Regions from separate parts of the Bacillus pfraonensis genome, predicted to be linked through region 2. Evidence: riboswitches for the same ligand, from Rfam matches in the RefSeq annotation. Region 2 holds a riboswitch; each other region holds the start of a gene.
The links. A riboswitch is a leader RNA that binds a small molecule or an ion and turns the genes downstream of it on or off. The one in region 2 is predicted to bind S-adenosylmethionine.
Positions count from the first base shown of each region.

Region 1 (3,880 bases), on a different contig from region 2:
CAGGAAGTTGATGGACCTTTGTTTGAACAGAATTATCGTAGTTATTTAGAAGAAGGGAATCAGCTTATTCAAGGAGCCTTTGAACTAATACAAGATCTCCAAAGCGAATATGATTTATATATTGTTACAAACGGTGTTTCCAAAACGCAAGATAAACGCCTGCGTAATTCGGGATTACATTCATTCTTTAAGGATATTTTTGTTTCAGAAGACACTGGTCATCAAAAGCCAATGAAGGAATACTTCGATTATGTTTTTGCACGAATTTCTAATTTCTCTGTGGAGAAAGGATTAATTATCGGTGATTCATTAAGTGCAGATATTAAAGGTGGGCAGTTAGCAGGATTAGACACATGTTGGTTTAATCCTGCTAAGAAGCCGAATCATATTGGAATTATTCCGACTTATGAAATACAAAGTCTTAATGAGCTTTATCAAATTTTACAATAATTACGATCTTCTTAGATTAAAACATGGTGTTATCCCTTTAAAGATTCTAAGGAAATTGGGAGAGTGTCTTGTGCAATAAGCCAAAGGAATAGAGGGAAATGAATTGGTTAAGGTATAGCTGTTATTGTAGAATAGTGAAAACTCGCGTTATGTACGTGAGTTTTTTTTCATATGAATGAATATAAGACTTATTGTGATTTTATAGTAAAATTTACCATGAGGGAGGGAGAGGTTTGGGTGTTTTTATTTATACTGCTTTAGCAGCATGTACCTGTATATTAATTATTTCGTTAATTTTGCAAAGGCAATTTCCGTATAAAAAATATGATGTTGTTTTGTCTACTATAATGATTGGAACGGGTATAGCCCTTATGCTTTATGGTGTTTATGGCGTTGAGATTTCGATTGGTAGAAATTTATGGTATATAGGGGTGTTCACAGTAATCGGGGCTGTAATGGGTACCTTTATAAATTTAGCTATAAAAATTGGAAGAAAACAAGATAGGTATAAATTCCATGTTGTTGGTCACATGATAGGCTTTTTAGCATGTGCCGTACAAGTCATAACTTATTTTTATCGAGAATATCGGTGGACTTCCTTTCATGTAGAACAGTTTTCTATTTTTATTATGGTTATGGTATCTATACTATTTGTTTGTATCGCAGTGTTTCTTCATCGAATTTTTTTTATGTGCGCTGCAATTTTTCCAAGTTTATATGCAATGATATACTTATCTATTCCTTTGATGATTGTTAGTAATAGCTTGCTTATAATAGCCGCTTTACTCATGACGATAGAGTATGAAAAGAAAAAACGTATAAGTAAACGTGTAGAATATTTTAGGGGGAAAGGTCAATTATAATAATAATTTTAATATAACTTTAATTTTCTGAATAAACAATAAAACAGTTAATAAAATCTTTTGTAAACATTCAGAAAAATAATTGACATTAGGAAATGATTGCTATAAAATCAACGGTAATTGCATAGTCTTATCAAGAAAAGGTGGAGGGACAGGCCCTATGAAACCTTGGCAACAGCCGTATCACGGAATTGTGCCAAATCCTGCAGGTAATAAACCCTGAGAGATAAGAAAGAGACTTTAGAGCGTGTTTTCAAACTGCTTCTTTCTTGTTAGGGAAAGAAGCAGTTTTTTTATTTTCTATAAAAGAAAGGAGAAAGAGAAATGGGAGAATCATGGGGAAAAGGAACCATTTGTGTACAGGGTGGTTATACACCAAAAAATGGTGAACCACGTGTTTTACCACTCTATCAAAGTACGACGTACAAATACGATACGTCTGATGATTTAGCGGCACTCTTTAATTTAGAGGCAGAAGGCTATATTTATACGCGTATTGGGAATCCGACACTAGCAGCATTTGAACAAAAGTTATCCGATTTAGAAGGCGGCGTTGGAGCTGTTGCGACAGCCTCTGGTCAAGCGGCCATTATGCTTGCTGTTCTAAATATTTGTAGTAGTGGTGATCATTTACTTTGTTCTTCAACCGTTTATGGGGGAACATTTAACTTATTTGGGATAAGTCTACGTAAATTAGGAATTGATGTTACATTCTTTAATCCAAATTTAGCTGCTGATGAGATTGTGGCACTTGCAAATGACAAAACAAAGCTAATTTATGCAGAATCGCTTGGAAATCCAGCGATGAATGTTTTAAATTTTAAAGAGTTTTCAGCAGCGGCAAAAGAACTAGAAGTACCTTTTATCGTGGACAATACTTTGGCGACACCATATTTGTGCCAAGCGTTTGAACATGGGGCAAATATCATTGTTCATTCTACAACAAAATATATTGATGGCCATGCAAGTTCATTAGGTGGGATTGTTATTGATGGTGGAAATTTTGATTGGACAAATGGAAAATATCCAGAGCTTGTCGAACCAGATCCAAGTTATCACGGTGTAAGTTATGTGCAGAACTTTGGGCAGGCAGCATATATTGTGAAAGCTCGTGTTCAACTATTAAGAGACTATGGAAACTGTATGAGCCCATTCAATGCGTATATTAGCAATATTGGTTTAGAAACATTGCATTTACGAATGGAGCGTCATAGTGAAAATGCTCTTGCAGTTGCGAAGTGGCTTGCTAATCATGATCGTATTGAATGGGTGAATTATCCGGGATTAGAAAGTAACGAAAATTATCTACTAGCACAAAAGTATTTAGCAAAAGGTGCAAGTGGTGTTTTAACATTTGGAATTAAAGGAGGATTAGAATCTGCGAAAGAATTTATTGCAAATGTGAAGTTAGCAACACTTGTAACACATGTAGCAGATGCGAGAACATGTGTGATTCATCCTTCTAGTACAACGCATAGACAGTTAAATGAAGAAGAACAGCGTTTAGCAGGTGTTACATCTGATTTAATTCGCCTATCAGTCGGTATAGAAGATGTTTCTGATATTATTGCGGACCTAGAGGAAGCATTAGTTGGAGGCAAAGCACATGCCGATCATTGTTGATAAGGATTTACCAGCTCGTAAAGTATTGCAAAAAGAGAATATTTTTGTCATGACAAAAGAACGAGCTGAAACACAAGATATACGTGCTTTAAAAATTGCAATTTTGAACTTAATGCCAACAAAACAAGAAACAGAAGCGCAATTGCTCAGATTACTCGGTAATACACCACTCCAATTATACGTGCATTTGCTCCATATGGAGTCTCATGTATCCCGTAATGTAGCGCAAGATCATTTAACAAGTTTTTATAAAACGTTTCGCGATATCGAGGGAGAAAAATTTGATGGTCTCATTATTACAGGAGCGCCGGTTGAAACACTTCCTTTTGAAGAGGTAGATTATTGGGAAGAACTTGGGCGTATTATGGAATATTCAAAAACAAATGTAACATCTACTCTGCATATTTGTTGGGGGGCGCAAGCGGGTTTGCATTATCACTATGGAATTCCAAAATATCCGCTTAAAGAAAAGATGTTTGGTGTATTTGAACATGAAGTGCATGAACAGCATGTGAAATTATTGCAAGGGTTTGATGAACTCTTCTTTGCACCTCATTCTCGCCATACAGAAGTACGTAGAGCTGATATTGAAAAGGTACCAGAACTAACGTTACTAGCAACATCAGAAGAAGCGGGTGTTCACCTTATTATGGGGCAAGAGGGAAGGCAGGTTTTTGTTCTTGGTCATAGTGAATATAGCTGTAATACGTTAAAAGAGGAATATGAACGCGATAAACAAAAAGGGCTAGAGATTAAGGTTCCAAAAAACTATTTTAAACATAATAACCCAGCTGAAAAGCCACTCATAAGATGGCGAAGTCATGGAAATTTATTATTTTCAAATTGGTTAAATTATTATGTATATCAAGAAACCCCTTATATTTTGTAAGATGATCATCATATAACACGTGGCAACGCTTTCTTTGTAAGGATTATCTTATATT
Region 1 covers NZ_JAHCDO010000008.1:96,767-100,646, forward strand. The annotation lists gene KFD70_RS09300 (YjjG family noncanonical pyrimidine nucleotidase) at 1-450, shown strand, start outside; gene KFD70_RS09305 (hypothetical protein) at 684-1,313, shown strand; SAM riboswitch class I at 1,441-1,546, shown strand; gene KFD70_RS09310 (bifunctional O-acetylhomoserine aminocarboxypropyltransferase/cysteine synthase) at 1,638-2,936, shown strand; gene metA (homoserine O-acetyltransferase MetA) at 2,920-3,825, shown strand.
Region 1: another riboswitch for S-adenosylmethionine. It lies ahead of KFD70_RS09310 (bifunctional O-acetylhomoserine aminocarboxypropyltransferase/cysteine synthase); the one in region 2 lies ahead of KFD70_RS10530 (hypothetical protein).

Region 2 (3,880 bases):
GTAATTGGTTTATGTTTCCTTATCATTTAAATCGAAGCAATGTAAAAAAGCTAGTTTTATACTAGCTTTTTTACATAATAACTATAGTGATAATCATTCGTTTTCTATGCATCTAATTACATTTCCCCATTCTTCACATGAAAGATTTAACCTTTTATATGTAAATAACGTCGTACAAATGTTTTCAATCATTGATGGATTATTTCGTAAAAAATCCCATCTTAATACTCTCGGTATATCATACATTTTATACTCCTTACTTTCCTGGATAATCCCATCAACTTCTCTTTCACAAATTCCCCTTACTAAATAATCTGCTCTTAATTCTTCGCATACCTTTTTAAACGCTTCATTATGATGTTTCAATTGAAGTAAACAAACGATATACGTACGAAACAAATCATCATTCCGATTACAACATCTCATTATATTTTCTACTTCACCCATAATTTTTTAGCCTTTTCCTGTATTTCTAAAAGCCACTTTTCACGTTTTGTTTCCTTACTTGTTTTTACAGACTGAAAAGCAGAACGTTTTATTTGACGTATACCGCAAAATCGTAAAATCCCCTTTTTCATAATCACCCAATCAGCAGAGCGATATAAGAGTGCCACGTACCATAACGGTGAATCTAAAGTATTAATAACCCACGCTGTTTTCCCTATAAGCAATCCTTTCGGCATTACCCCTTCATATTTATATGCAAACCCAGCAACAAAAACGCGATCAATAAATCCTTTTAAAATAGCAGGCATGCCCCACCACCATGTTGGATAAATAAAAATAAAAGAGTCTGCTTCTTTGACCAAATTTCTATATCTCTCAGTTTCTTCTTCATATACTAAATCCCGTCTTCTCTTATCTTCATTAAAAATAAGCACTGGATTAAATTGTTCCTTATAAAGGTCAAGCAATGTAACAGAATGATGCGTCTCTTGAAGTCCTTTTTGCACATGTTCTAAAATGGATGCATTGAAACTAGATGGATTGGGATGTGCATATATGATGAGTATATTCATCTCCAAACAACACCTTTCCTTATATTCCCTTTTGACTCCCAACGGTTTGCATGATATTCTAATACATGTCAAGTGGCAAGCCCATTTGACAAACCAACTGACACCTACTCGGCGGAGGTGTCTCTTTTCGTTTCTAGCCGAATGAAATGCCTCTTTCAGGGCATATTCAACTTTTGACACTACACACTCAACACCATTCCCTTGTATCAGGCTGCTTCTGCAGTCTTTTACTCTACATACAATTTGAATTTTTAGATAAATTATAACATAAAAAAAGAGAGCTTAGCTCCCTTTTCTCGCCTTATAGTATACCCCTCTTTCAGCATAGTGGTATTCATCATTAGCTAAAGTAATTTTCCCATCCAGTTTCAATTCGTCTAATAACCTTGATAAATAAAATTGGTGTAACATTTTTTTCGTGAATTTTCCTTCATGATGCGAAACGATATGTTCTTGAATATCTAATAGTGATATGGGTTTATCTTGTTCCATCATATATTCATATACTGCATTACGCAGCTTTACGTATTTTTCAAGTGTCACAGTACAATTGCAACCCCTTTCTTCTTATGTTGTTGTTTTTGGAAGAGGTTTTTTTACAATAAAAAAACCTCTTCGATAAGAAGAAGTTACGTATATATCTTCGTCTTATCTCCCAGAACAAATATGTTCTGCTGGAATTAGCACCTGCATCGCGGTTGCTGGGTTTCATCGGGCCAGTCCCTCCACCTCTCTGGATAAGAAAATATTCACTTTATATCTTACTATAGCTATTTTTATTATAATTGTCAAACAACATACAATAAGTTATATTTTCTTTCCTAACGCCCATACTAAAATTGTATGTAAAAAAGGAGGAATTTATGATGGATAAAAATGCCCGCGGATACGTTCAAGATTCATTCCATTCATTGCAAGAAGCAAAGAATTGTTTAGAACATGCATTACAAACAGTCGAAAAGAGCGATAATCGGGAGCGAATCGAACAATCCCTACAAGCTGTGGAAGATGCGTTACAAAAATGTAATCAAACGGTTAATATTTTAGAACAAAAATAAATATTGCCCACCTCTTTAAGAGATGAGCAATATCTCAAATGGCATACGACAACAGTATTGCCGTCACAATTAAAAAATATACAGAATTAACGATTTCTAAAACTCCAACTTTTAATATAGATATTTTTTTACCATACAATACGATTGCACGAACTAGGCTCGGTATAAATACAAGAGACAGCCATGGATTTACTACGAAAGAAGCGATGATTAAGAAAATATGATATCCCCATGAAACATAACGATAAGTAGGATTATTCTTTTCACGTATCATTGTTTTCACATAAAATGTACTACCTAAGAAATAAAGGAAAGAAACAGCCGCAATCCACCATGCCGTCCCATCAATTGTCTTCATCGAAAAATAATAACTAATCAAACCACCAATGCAAAAAACAAGTATGGCACAAATATCATTTGTTAATGCTCGTTCCTTTTTTTGACGGGCAAAGTATATATTTACGATAAAGAGTGGAATCATCGTAACCGCGAACAAAAGAATTCTCCATTCATATAGTAAAGATACAATCCCGAAAACACATGCAATAACAAAATAAATAATTGCTGCATGTAAAAATTCTTTTTTTCGTGTTTGCTTCATGTACATTAAAAATGGATACGTTGCTAAATAGATAAATAACCAAGCGATAAAGAGTGGAATATGGTAAACTGTATGTTTACCAAGTAGAACACTAAGTAGAAATGGAATCAGCAGCATTCCCCATGCGCCATGCTGCTTTGGAACAACTAGCTTCATGAATATTACATCTCCTCTTTGAAAACCTTTCTCATTTCCTATTATATAAAAAGTTCCATCCGAAAGTTGAATATATTAAAACAATTTTTTGACATTTTCCAAACCAAAGTATCATTATAAAAAAATGCTTCTCACCAATGGTAAGAAGCATGAAAGAGGCAAACGAATATGTAAGTCGCGATCCTACGTTATATTCTTATGCTTTATGATATATGCTTATGCTTTGTTTCCTTGATATACTAGCTCGTTATCATCTAAAATCCCATATTTCTTTTTAAATCTCATAAGAATTCGGATCCATGATGAGCTAAACAAAACAAGAAAAATTACATTTGAAAGTGCATGAGCGAAATCAAAGTAAAAACTTGCAGCGTAGTATGCCATAAAGTCTTTCCATGTTAATCCTTCTAAAAAGCCAAGTATCCCCCACAAATTCATAATCCAGCCAAAAACAAAACCGGCTATGAACCCATAGATGACTCTTCCCCATAACTTTCTCATAATAAATGTATTTCGTAGCAAACCAGCTGTAAAACCTATCATTCCCCAAGAAAACATTTGCCAAGGTGTCCAAGGCCCTTGTCCTAAAAATATATTAGATACAAGTGCTGCCGTTGCGCCAATAATAAAACCTGTCTCACTTCCAAAAACAATTGCAGATACAATAATAATAAAAGAAGTTGGTTGTACACTCGGCATAAGAGAAAATGGTACACGACTCACTGCTGCTATGGCTGCTAAAACAGCTACAATAACGATTTCACGTGAAACAAATGCTTTCCTTTCAAATCGTATATAAAAAGGTAACATAATAATGAACAATAAAAATAAACTACACCAAATAAAATATTCATCTGTTACAAAGGAAGTAAACAGAAGTGTACTTATTATAAGAAGAAAAATAAGCGTTATGAGAGCAACATATCGTTTGGACACACTTGATACACATCCTCCCATGTTAATGCATAAGGTAATTGCTTGCGAATAAAACGATTAATAGATGTTGTATAAAAGAAATTATCACTAAAGAATTTCTTTGGCGCATC
Region 2 covers NZ_JAHCDO010000009.1:123,111-126,990, reverse strand. The annotation lists gene KFD70_RS10545 (short-chain fatty acid transporter) at 1-30, shown strand, start outside; gene KFD70_RS10540 (group-specific protein) at 94-447, opposite strand; gene KFD70_RS10535 (NAD(P)H-dependent oxidoreductase) at 435-1,019, opposite strand; gene KFD70_RS10530 (hypothetical protein) at 1,302-1,562, opposite strand; SAM riboswitch class I at 1,665-1,763, opposite strand; gene KFD70_RS10525 (hypothetical protein) at 1,886-2,077, shown strand; gene KFD70_RS10520 (YwiC-like family protein) at 2,112-2,834, opposite strand; gene KFD70_RS10515 (ECF transporter S component) at 3,051-3,770, opposite strand; gene KFD70_RS10510 (ABC transporter ATP-binding protein) at 3,743-3,880, opposite strand, start outside.

Region 3 (3,880 bases), 100 kb from region 2:
ATTTGCTATTGTGGAAGGAAATAAAGAAATATGGACGTATTTAATAGCTAAAATGGACAACTATCAAGATATGGAGCGATATGTTGAAACGGCAGTAAAACGTTATAAAAAAGGAACGGATTTACCATTTGTTGTGATAGATCAAAAAATGAATGAAGTTGTAGGGAGTACACGTTTGTATAGTATTTCAAATGATAACAAAACGGTTGAACTTGGCCAAACATGGTATCATCCGAGTGTACAACGAACGAGTATCAATACGGAATGTAAGTACATGTTATTGCAATATGCGTTTGAAGAGTTGCAAATGCTACGCGTGCAAATAAAGACAGATTTACGAAATGAAAAAGCGCAGCGAGCGATTGAAAGGCTTGGTGCTGTAAAAGAAGGTGTACTACGAAATGAGAGAAAGTTACCGAGTGGCTATGTAAGGGATGCGGTAGTATATAGCATCATTTCGAGTGAGTGGCCAGTAGTGAAAGAGCAACTACTGAAAAAAATGGATTTACATAAATAGGAGGCATACATGACAAATATTGAAACAAAGAGACTAAAAATGATTCCCTTTACATTAGAACTTGTTGAGGCAACGATAAAAGGAAGAGAAGAGCTGCAAGAAATCATACCATATAAAGTATCTTTAGAATGGCCCATGCCTGATTATAAAGATATCTTGCCGTGGATTGCGGAAGGTTTACGAAAAAATCTAAAGCAAAGTAAATGGAGTGGGCTCATTATTCATAAGGAAGATAATCTAATTATTGGTGATATGGGTTGTAAAGGTGCACCTGATTCAAGGGATACAGTAGAGATTGGATATAGTATTGTGCCAGAATATCAAGGGAATGGCTATGCAACTGAAATGGCAAAAGCTTTCGTTGAATGGCTACAGCAGACTAATGAGGTGCAAATCATTAAAGCGGATTGTTTCAAGAGTAATATTGCCTCAAGTAAGGTTTTAGAAAAAACAGGATTCAAATGTGTACTGGAAGAACAGCATATGAAATATTGGATTATAAAGTAGATAGAAAAAAGAGGTGTGTTTCTATGAAATTAGGAAAATCACTTCTTTTTTCTTACAAAGTGATTCCTTTTTTTATATACTTTTGTTTCATCATTCCCTTCTGTGAAGAAATTCGTTACAATAGAGTTGTATGAGAAATTTTGTACATAAATCAAATTCATAAAATATGAACCACAAAAAATAGTAAATGAAAAATCCTCTATTTGAATGAAAACCCTTTATAGCACGAATCAATTGTTTAGAAACGTGCCTTCTTTCAAATGAACTCAAATATAATGATTTAAAATAGATTATTTTTTAGAAGTATGGATAATGCACGGGGGCCAGTACAAATGAAACAAAATAAAAAAAGTAAAAAAAGAAGAGTTTTGCAAGTGTTCTTACTCATGGTTAGTTCTATCATTCTATTTATAAGTTATGCAGCTTACGATATTTGGAGTTATCGTTTTAAAACAGATGAGGTGGATACAGATGCTGCTATTGTACTAGGGGCGGCTTCTTGGAACGGAAAACCGTCTCCTGTATTTCGTGAAAGAATCAATCATGCAATTTCTTTGTATAAGAATGGAAGTATTAAAAAAATTATTTTTACAGGTGGTACGAAATTTGAAGCAGAGCAGGAAGAAGCACGCACTGCGAAAGCGTATGCATTAAAGCATAACGTAAAGGATGAAGATATATTAATTGAAACACAGTCGCGTTTTACAGAAGATAATTTAAAGAATGCAAAGCAGGTCGGAATTGATAATGGCTTACATACATACACGATTGTAAGTGATCCTCTTCATATGAAGCGAGCGATGAAAATAGCGAAGCATATTGGGATGGATGCATATGCATCACCAACGCCAACGTCAGCGTATAAAACATTAGATACAGAAATTCCATTTTTCTTTAAAGAATTATGTTCTTATATTGGGTATGTTGCATCGTTACCTTTACGTATGTTGAAAGGCGATTAAAAAATAAAGAAAAGGATAGACAAAGGTAGAGTGGTTCTACGGAGTCTATCCTTTTTTATGCAAATATGATGCGGATTTTTTATGACTTTACAAATTATAGAAAATTTTTAAATAAAAAACCTTGTATTTTCATCGGAATAGTGACACAATAGAATGCATAATCAAATATAATCTTATCGAGAGAAGTGGAGGGAACGGCCCAATGAAACTTCAGCAACCTATCTGTTAATAAAAAAGGTGCTAATTCCGAGTAGATAAGAAGGAAAAGAGATGACAACCTTCTTATATGTAAGGTTGTTTTTTAGTAGGAGGAGAAGGGATGAAGCGTTTATTTTTTGCACTTGTAAGTATTGTATGTAGTTTATTTATTATTACTGGTTGTACGCAGAAATCAGGGGGCGATCAAAAAGAGATTCGTTTAGGCTTTACACCTGGCCCATATAGCGATCAAGTGAAAAAAGCAGTACAACCGTACTTAGAGAAAAAGGGGTACAAAATTAAAATTGTTGAGTTTAATTCACCAAACGAAACAAATCCAGCATTAACGAATAAGGATATTGATGCAAATATATTTCAAAGTACTGCTTTTATGAAGTCTTACGCAAAAGAAAATAATGCGAAAATTTCAAGTGTTATTCAAGTTCCATCAGCACCTCAAGGTGTATACTCTGAAAAACATAAATCATTAGATGATTTGAAAGATGGAATGAAGATTGGGGTACCAAATGATCCAGTTAATTTAGAACGAGCATTACGTATTTTAGAAGGGATTGGCTGGGTGAAATTAAAAGAAAATGTAAATATTTTAACAATCTCTGAAAAAGACATTACGTTTAAAAAGAAAGATTTCAAATTAGTACCGCTTGAATCACCACAGATCCCAAGAGCGATGAAAGACTTAGATTACGGTATTATTAACGGAAACCTTGTCATTTCATCTGGACATAAGTTAAAAGAAGCATTGGAATTAGAAAAAACACCTTCGCAACACAGAATTATTGTTACTGTTCGTGATGAAGATAAAGCAAAACAATTTGCGAAAGACTTAATTGAAGCGTACCATTCACCAGAATTTAAAAAGATGATTCAATCTGAAGAACAATTTGAAGGATTCGTGCTTCCTGATTACTTAAAGTAAAGGAGATCTTGATATGACATTATCATTTATAGAAACAGAAGAACAAGTTCTCGTATTGGAGAAACTAAAGGAGCTAGTTCCGCAATTTGCAGGAAGGGAACATCAACTGAGTGAACTCGGATCTTTTCCTTTTGAAAATATTAAAGAGTTGCAGCATATCGGTTATACGAAGTTAACATTACCAAAAGATGTCGGAGGAAAGGCCATTTCATTGTATGATTTTGTTTTATTTCAAGAAAAGATTGCAGAGGGAGACGGAGCAACAGCTTTATCAATCGGTTGGCATCTTGGAATAGTGAAAGAACTTGCGGAAAATCGCTCATGGAAACCTGAGATGTTTTCTTGGTTTTGTGAAGAAGTAAAAAAAGGCGCTCTTTTTAACCGGGCAGCAACTGAACCAAAGACAGGGAGTCCAACGCGGGGAGGAAAGCCAGAAACGCTCGCTGTCCAAAAAGGTGATAAGTGGATTATAAATGGAAGAAAAACGTTCACAACAATGGCGCCAGTACTTGATTATTTCATTATATCTGCGAGCATTGAAGGGCGAGATGAGATAGGAGAATTTGTGATTCCAAGACATGAAAAGGGTGTGTTGATTGAAGAGACATGGGATAGTGTTGCGATGCGTGGAACCGCTAGCCATGATCTTGTACTGCAGAATGTTGAAATCCCAGATAAATTTTTTACAGATGTAAAAGGTTCACAGTCGAAACCGAAAGGAATTGGATGGTTACTTCACATACCAGCATGCTATTT
Region 3 covers NZ_JAHCDO010000009.1:226,435-230,314, forward strand. The annotation lists gene KFD70_RS11035 (GNAT family N-acetyltransferase) at 1-517, shown strand, start outside; gene KFD70_RS11040 (GNAT family N-acetyltransferase) at 527-1,024, shown strand; gene KFD70_RS11045 (YdcF family protein) at 1,357-1,986, shown strand; SAM riboswitch class I at 2,157-2,247, shown strand; gene KFD70_RS11050 (MetQ/NlpA family ABC transporter substrate-binding protein) at 2,306-3,124, shown strand; gene KFD70_RS11055 (acyl-CoA dehydrogenase family protein) at 3,138-3,880, shown strand, end outside.
Region 3: another riboswitch for S-adenosylmethionine. It lies ahead of KFD70_RS11050 (MetQ/NlpA family ABC transporter substrate-binding protein); the one in region 2 lies ahead of KFD70_RS10530 (hypothetical protein).

Region 4 (3,880 bases), on a different contig from region 2:
GCGGAGATGCTAACGAGTTATCTGCTAATGTAATCGCATCTGCTCCCGCTCTTTTCAATGCCCTTGCCCCTTCAAAAAAACGTTGCGTATCCAATGTTTTTGGGGGATCTAGTTCAACAACAACTGTTGTTTGCTTCTTCGCTTTTTCCGCAAGAGTAACATGGGTGCTAGCACGTTTTGTTTGCATAGGAACCACTTGTTGTCTTGGAGCGATTTGTTTTTCTGTAACAGGCGTTACATTCGCAATCGCACGCTTCATCGCTTCAATATGTGCTGGCGTTGTACCACAACATCCCCCTAACAAACGAATACCTTGTTCAATAAATTTCGGTGTCATCTCTTCAAAATAAGCAGGACTTCCTTCATATACGTAACGTCCTTCTACATAGTTTGGAAGGCCTGCATTTGGATAAGCTGACAAATAACCATTTTTCGGAATCGATATCATTTTAAAAGCTTCCGTCATATGAAGCGGTCCTAACTGACAGTTTAAACCGACTACATTTGCACCGTAATCTAAAAGCTGTTTTAATATTTCATTTACATCATTCCCATTTTGAGTTGTGCCTGCTTCATGAAGAGCTAACTGTGCAATAATTGGAATATCTGTTTGTTTTCGCAGTACTTTCACCGCATGTAGCAATTCGAATTCATCATAAAATGTTTCTAATAATAATCCATCAATCTTTTCTTCTAATAATGCCTCGGCCTGCTCAAGTAACATAAATTCCCGTTCCATATCAGTCGTTGTAACGGCTCCAATATGCTTCATACCACCAATCGTCCCTAAAATAGCATTCTTGTCTGTCACGGCTGCTTTTGCAAGCTTTACTGCTGCTTTATTAATTTTGGTAACCTGATTTTCTAAACCATACATGCGCAATTTTGCTTCATTTGCACCATATGTATTTGTTTGAATAATATCTGCACCGGCAGCTACATATTGTTTATGAATAGATATAATTAAATCTGGATCTGATAGATTTAATTCTTCAAAACTACTTTGCAAACCATGAGAATGTAATAATGTACCAACTGCTCCATCACCGATAATAATTCCTTTTGATAATAAATCTAGAATTTTCACTTGTCTCCCTCTTTTCTATCAATATAAAAACCCCCTCTTCACCTTGAAGAGGGGGACATCATCAATCCTCCTCTTATCATGCAAAACAAATTGTTCTGCAGGTATTAGCACCGTTTCAAACATTTCGTTTGAAGGTTGCCGGGTTTCATAGGGCCTTTCCCTCCACCGCTCTCAATAAGAGTTTATCTTAATTATTAATTTATTTTTTAAAAGGAAATACGTGTACCTTTTAACAATCTTTATTAATTTTCTAATAAACTTATCATGGGACAAACTAAAAGTCAATGAAATTAGCAGGAAGATAAAAAATATTTAAAATAAAGTTGCAATTCAATTATCTTTTGTTGTAAAGTTAAAATCATAATAAAATTTCATACAAATTATTCTTATCTAGAGAGGTAGAGGGACTGGCCCTATGACACCTCAGCAACCATTAACATGTTCGTTAATAAGGTGCTAATTCCAGCAAATTGTGAAAAGATTTGACAGATAAGGAGAAGACTATATTCGCATGAAAGCCTTCTTCTTAGAAGGCTTTTTTTATTTTTTATTTTTTATCAAGGAGGAATTTAACATGTCAACAATCGAAACAAAACTAGCTCAAATCGGGAATCGAAGCGAAACGACTACAGGAACGGTTAATCCCCCTGTTTACTTTTCAACAGCTTATCGTCATGAAGGAATCGGAAAATCAACAGGTTTCGACTATTCACGAACTGGAAACCCAACACGCGGCCTTTTAGAACGCGCAATTGCTGATTTAGAAGAAGCGGAACAAGGATATGCCTGTAGTTCGGGAATGGCAGCGATTCTTCTTGTTCTGTCTTTATTCCGGTCTGGAGATGAACTTATCGTATCAGAAGACTTATATGGGGGAACCTATCGTTTATTTTCAGAACATGAAGAAAAATGGAATATTCGATGTAGATACGTAAATACACAATCTATAAAACAAATAGAACAAGCCATTACTTCTCAAACGAAAGCTATTTTTATAGAAACTCCAACCAATCCATTAATGCAAGTTACTGATATCGCAGCTGTCGCAACTGTTGCCAAACGGCACGGAGTCCTTCTTATTGTAGATAATACATTCTACACTCCCTATATACAACAACCATTAACAGAAGGAGCAGACATTGTTCTTCATAGCGCCACAAAATATTTAGGTGGTCATAATGATGTATTAAGCGGACTTGTCGTTGCAAAAGGCCAAGCGCTTTGTGAAGAACTTGCCCACTATCACAACGCTTCTGGTGCTGTATTAAGTCCATTTGATTCATGGTTATTAATTCGCGGGATGAAAACATTAGCTCTTCGTATGAAACAGCATGAAGAAAATGCAAAGAACATCGTTTCTTATTTAAACGCGGAAGATGGTGTAACCGATGTTTTTTATCCGGGAAGAGGTGGCATGATTTCATTTCGTCTTCGCGATGAAAAATGGATAAATCCTTTCTTACAATCTTTATCTTTAATTACCTTTGCAGAAAGCCTTGGCGGAGTTGAAAGTTTAATGACATATCCAGCAACACAAACACATGCAGATATTCCAGAAGAAGTTCGTACAGCACGCGGCGTATGTAATCGTCTCCTCCGCTTCTCTGTTGGTATTGAAAATGGTGATGATTTAATTCAAGACTTAAAGCAGGCTATTAAACATGTAAAAGAAGGTGTGAGAATATGAGTTATTCTTTAGATACACTCTTACTTCATAACCACTATAAACATGATTCACAAACAGGCGCGGTTAACGTCCCCATCTATAATACATCAACATTTCATCAATTTGATGTAGATACATTTGGTAAATACGACTATAGTCGCTCTGGAAATCCAACACGTGAAGCACTTGAGGACATAATTGCTTTATTAGAAGGAGGAACAAAAGGGTTTGCCTTTGCATCTGGAATTGCAGCGATTTCTACTGCCTTCCTCCTTCTCTCACAAGGCGATCATGTTCTCATTTCAGAAGATGTATATGGAGGAACGTATCGTATTGTAACAGAAGTCCTCTCTCGTTACGGGGTTTCACATACATTTGTTGACATGACAAATTTAGAAGAAGTAAAACAAAATATTAGACAAAATACAAAAGTCTTTTACGTTGAAACGCCATCCAATCCATTATTAAAAGTAACCAACATTCGTGCCATTTGCGAATTAGCAAAATCTGCCGGAGCACTTACATTTGTTGATAACACATTTTTAACACCATTATTCCAAAAGCCACTTGAACTCGGAGCTGATGTTGTGCTTCATAGCGCAACAAAATTCATTGCTGGTCACAGTGATGTTACAGCCGGATTAGCGGTTGTAACAGATGAGGAACTCGCTCAAAAACTTGGTTTCTTGCAAAATGCATTTGGTGCTATATTAGGACCGCAAGATTGTTCTCTCGTTCTTCGCGGTCTGAAAACATTGCACGTACGCCTCGAACACTCAGCAAGAAATACGAATAAAATTGCTCATTATTTACAAAAACACTCAAAGATTCAAAATGTGTATTACCCTGGATTACAATCACACTCTGGCTATGACATACAACAAGAACAAGCCCAATCTGCCGGTGCTGTTTTATCTTTCACGCTTCAATCCGAAGATGCTTTGCGACAATTTTTATCTCAAGTTAAACTTCCTGTCTTTGCAGTAAGTTTAGGAGCTGTAGAATCCATCCTTTCTTACCCTGCAAAAATGTCACATGCAGCACTATCACAAGAAGCACGTAATGAAAGAGGTATTTCTAATTCATTGCTCCGTTTATCAGTTGGCCTTGAAAATGTAGATGATTTA
Region 4 covers NZ_JAHCDO010000016.1:106,930-110,809, forward strand. The annotation lists gene KFD70_RS17175 (bifunctional homocysteine S-methyltransferase/methylenetetrahydrofolate reductase) at 1-1,087, opposite strand, end outside; SAM riboswitch class I at 1,158-1,268, opposite strand; SAM riboswitch class I at 1,471-1,583, shown strand; gene KFD70_RS17180 (methionine biosynthesis PLP-dependent protein) at 1,662-2,774, shown strand; gene metC (cystathionine beta-lyase) at 2,771-3,880, shown strand, end outside.
Region 4: another riboswitch for S-adenosylmethionine. It lies ahead of KFD70_RS17180 (methionine biosynthesis PLP-dependent protein); the one in region 2 lies ahead of KFD70_RS10530 (hypothetical protein).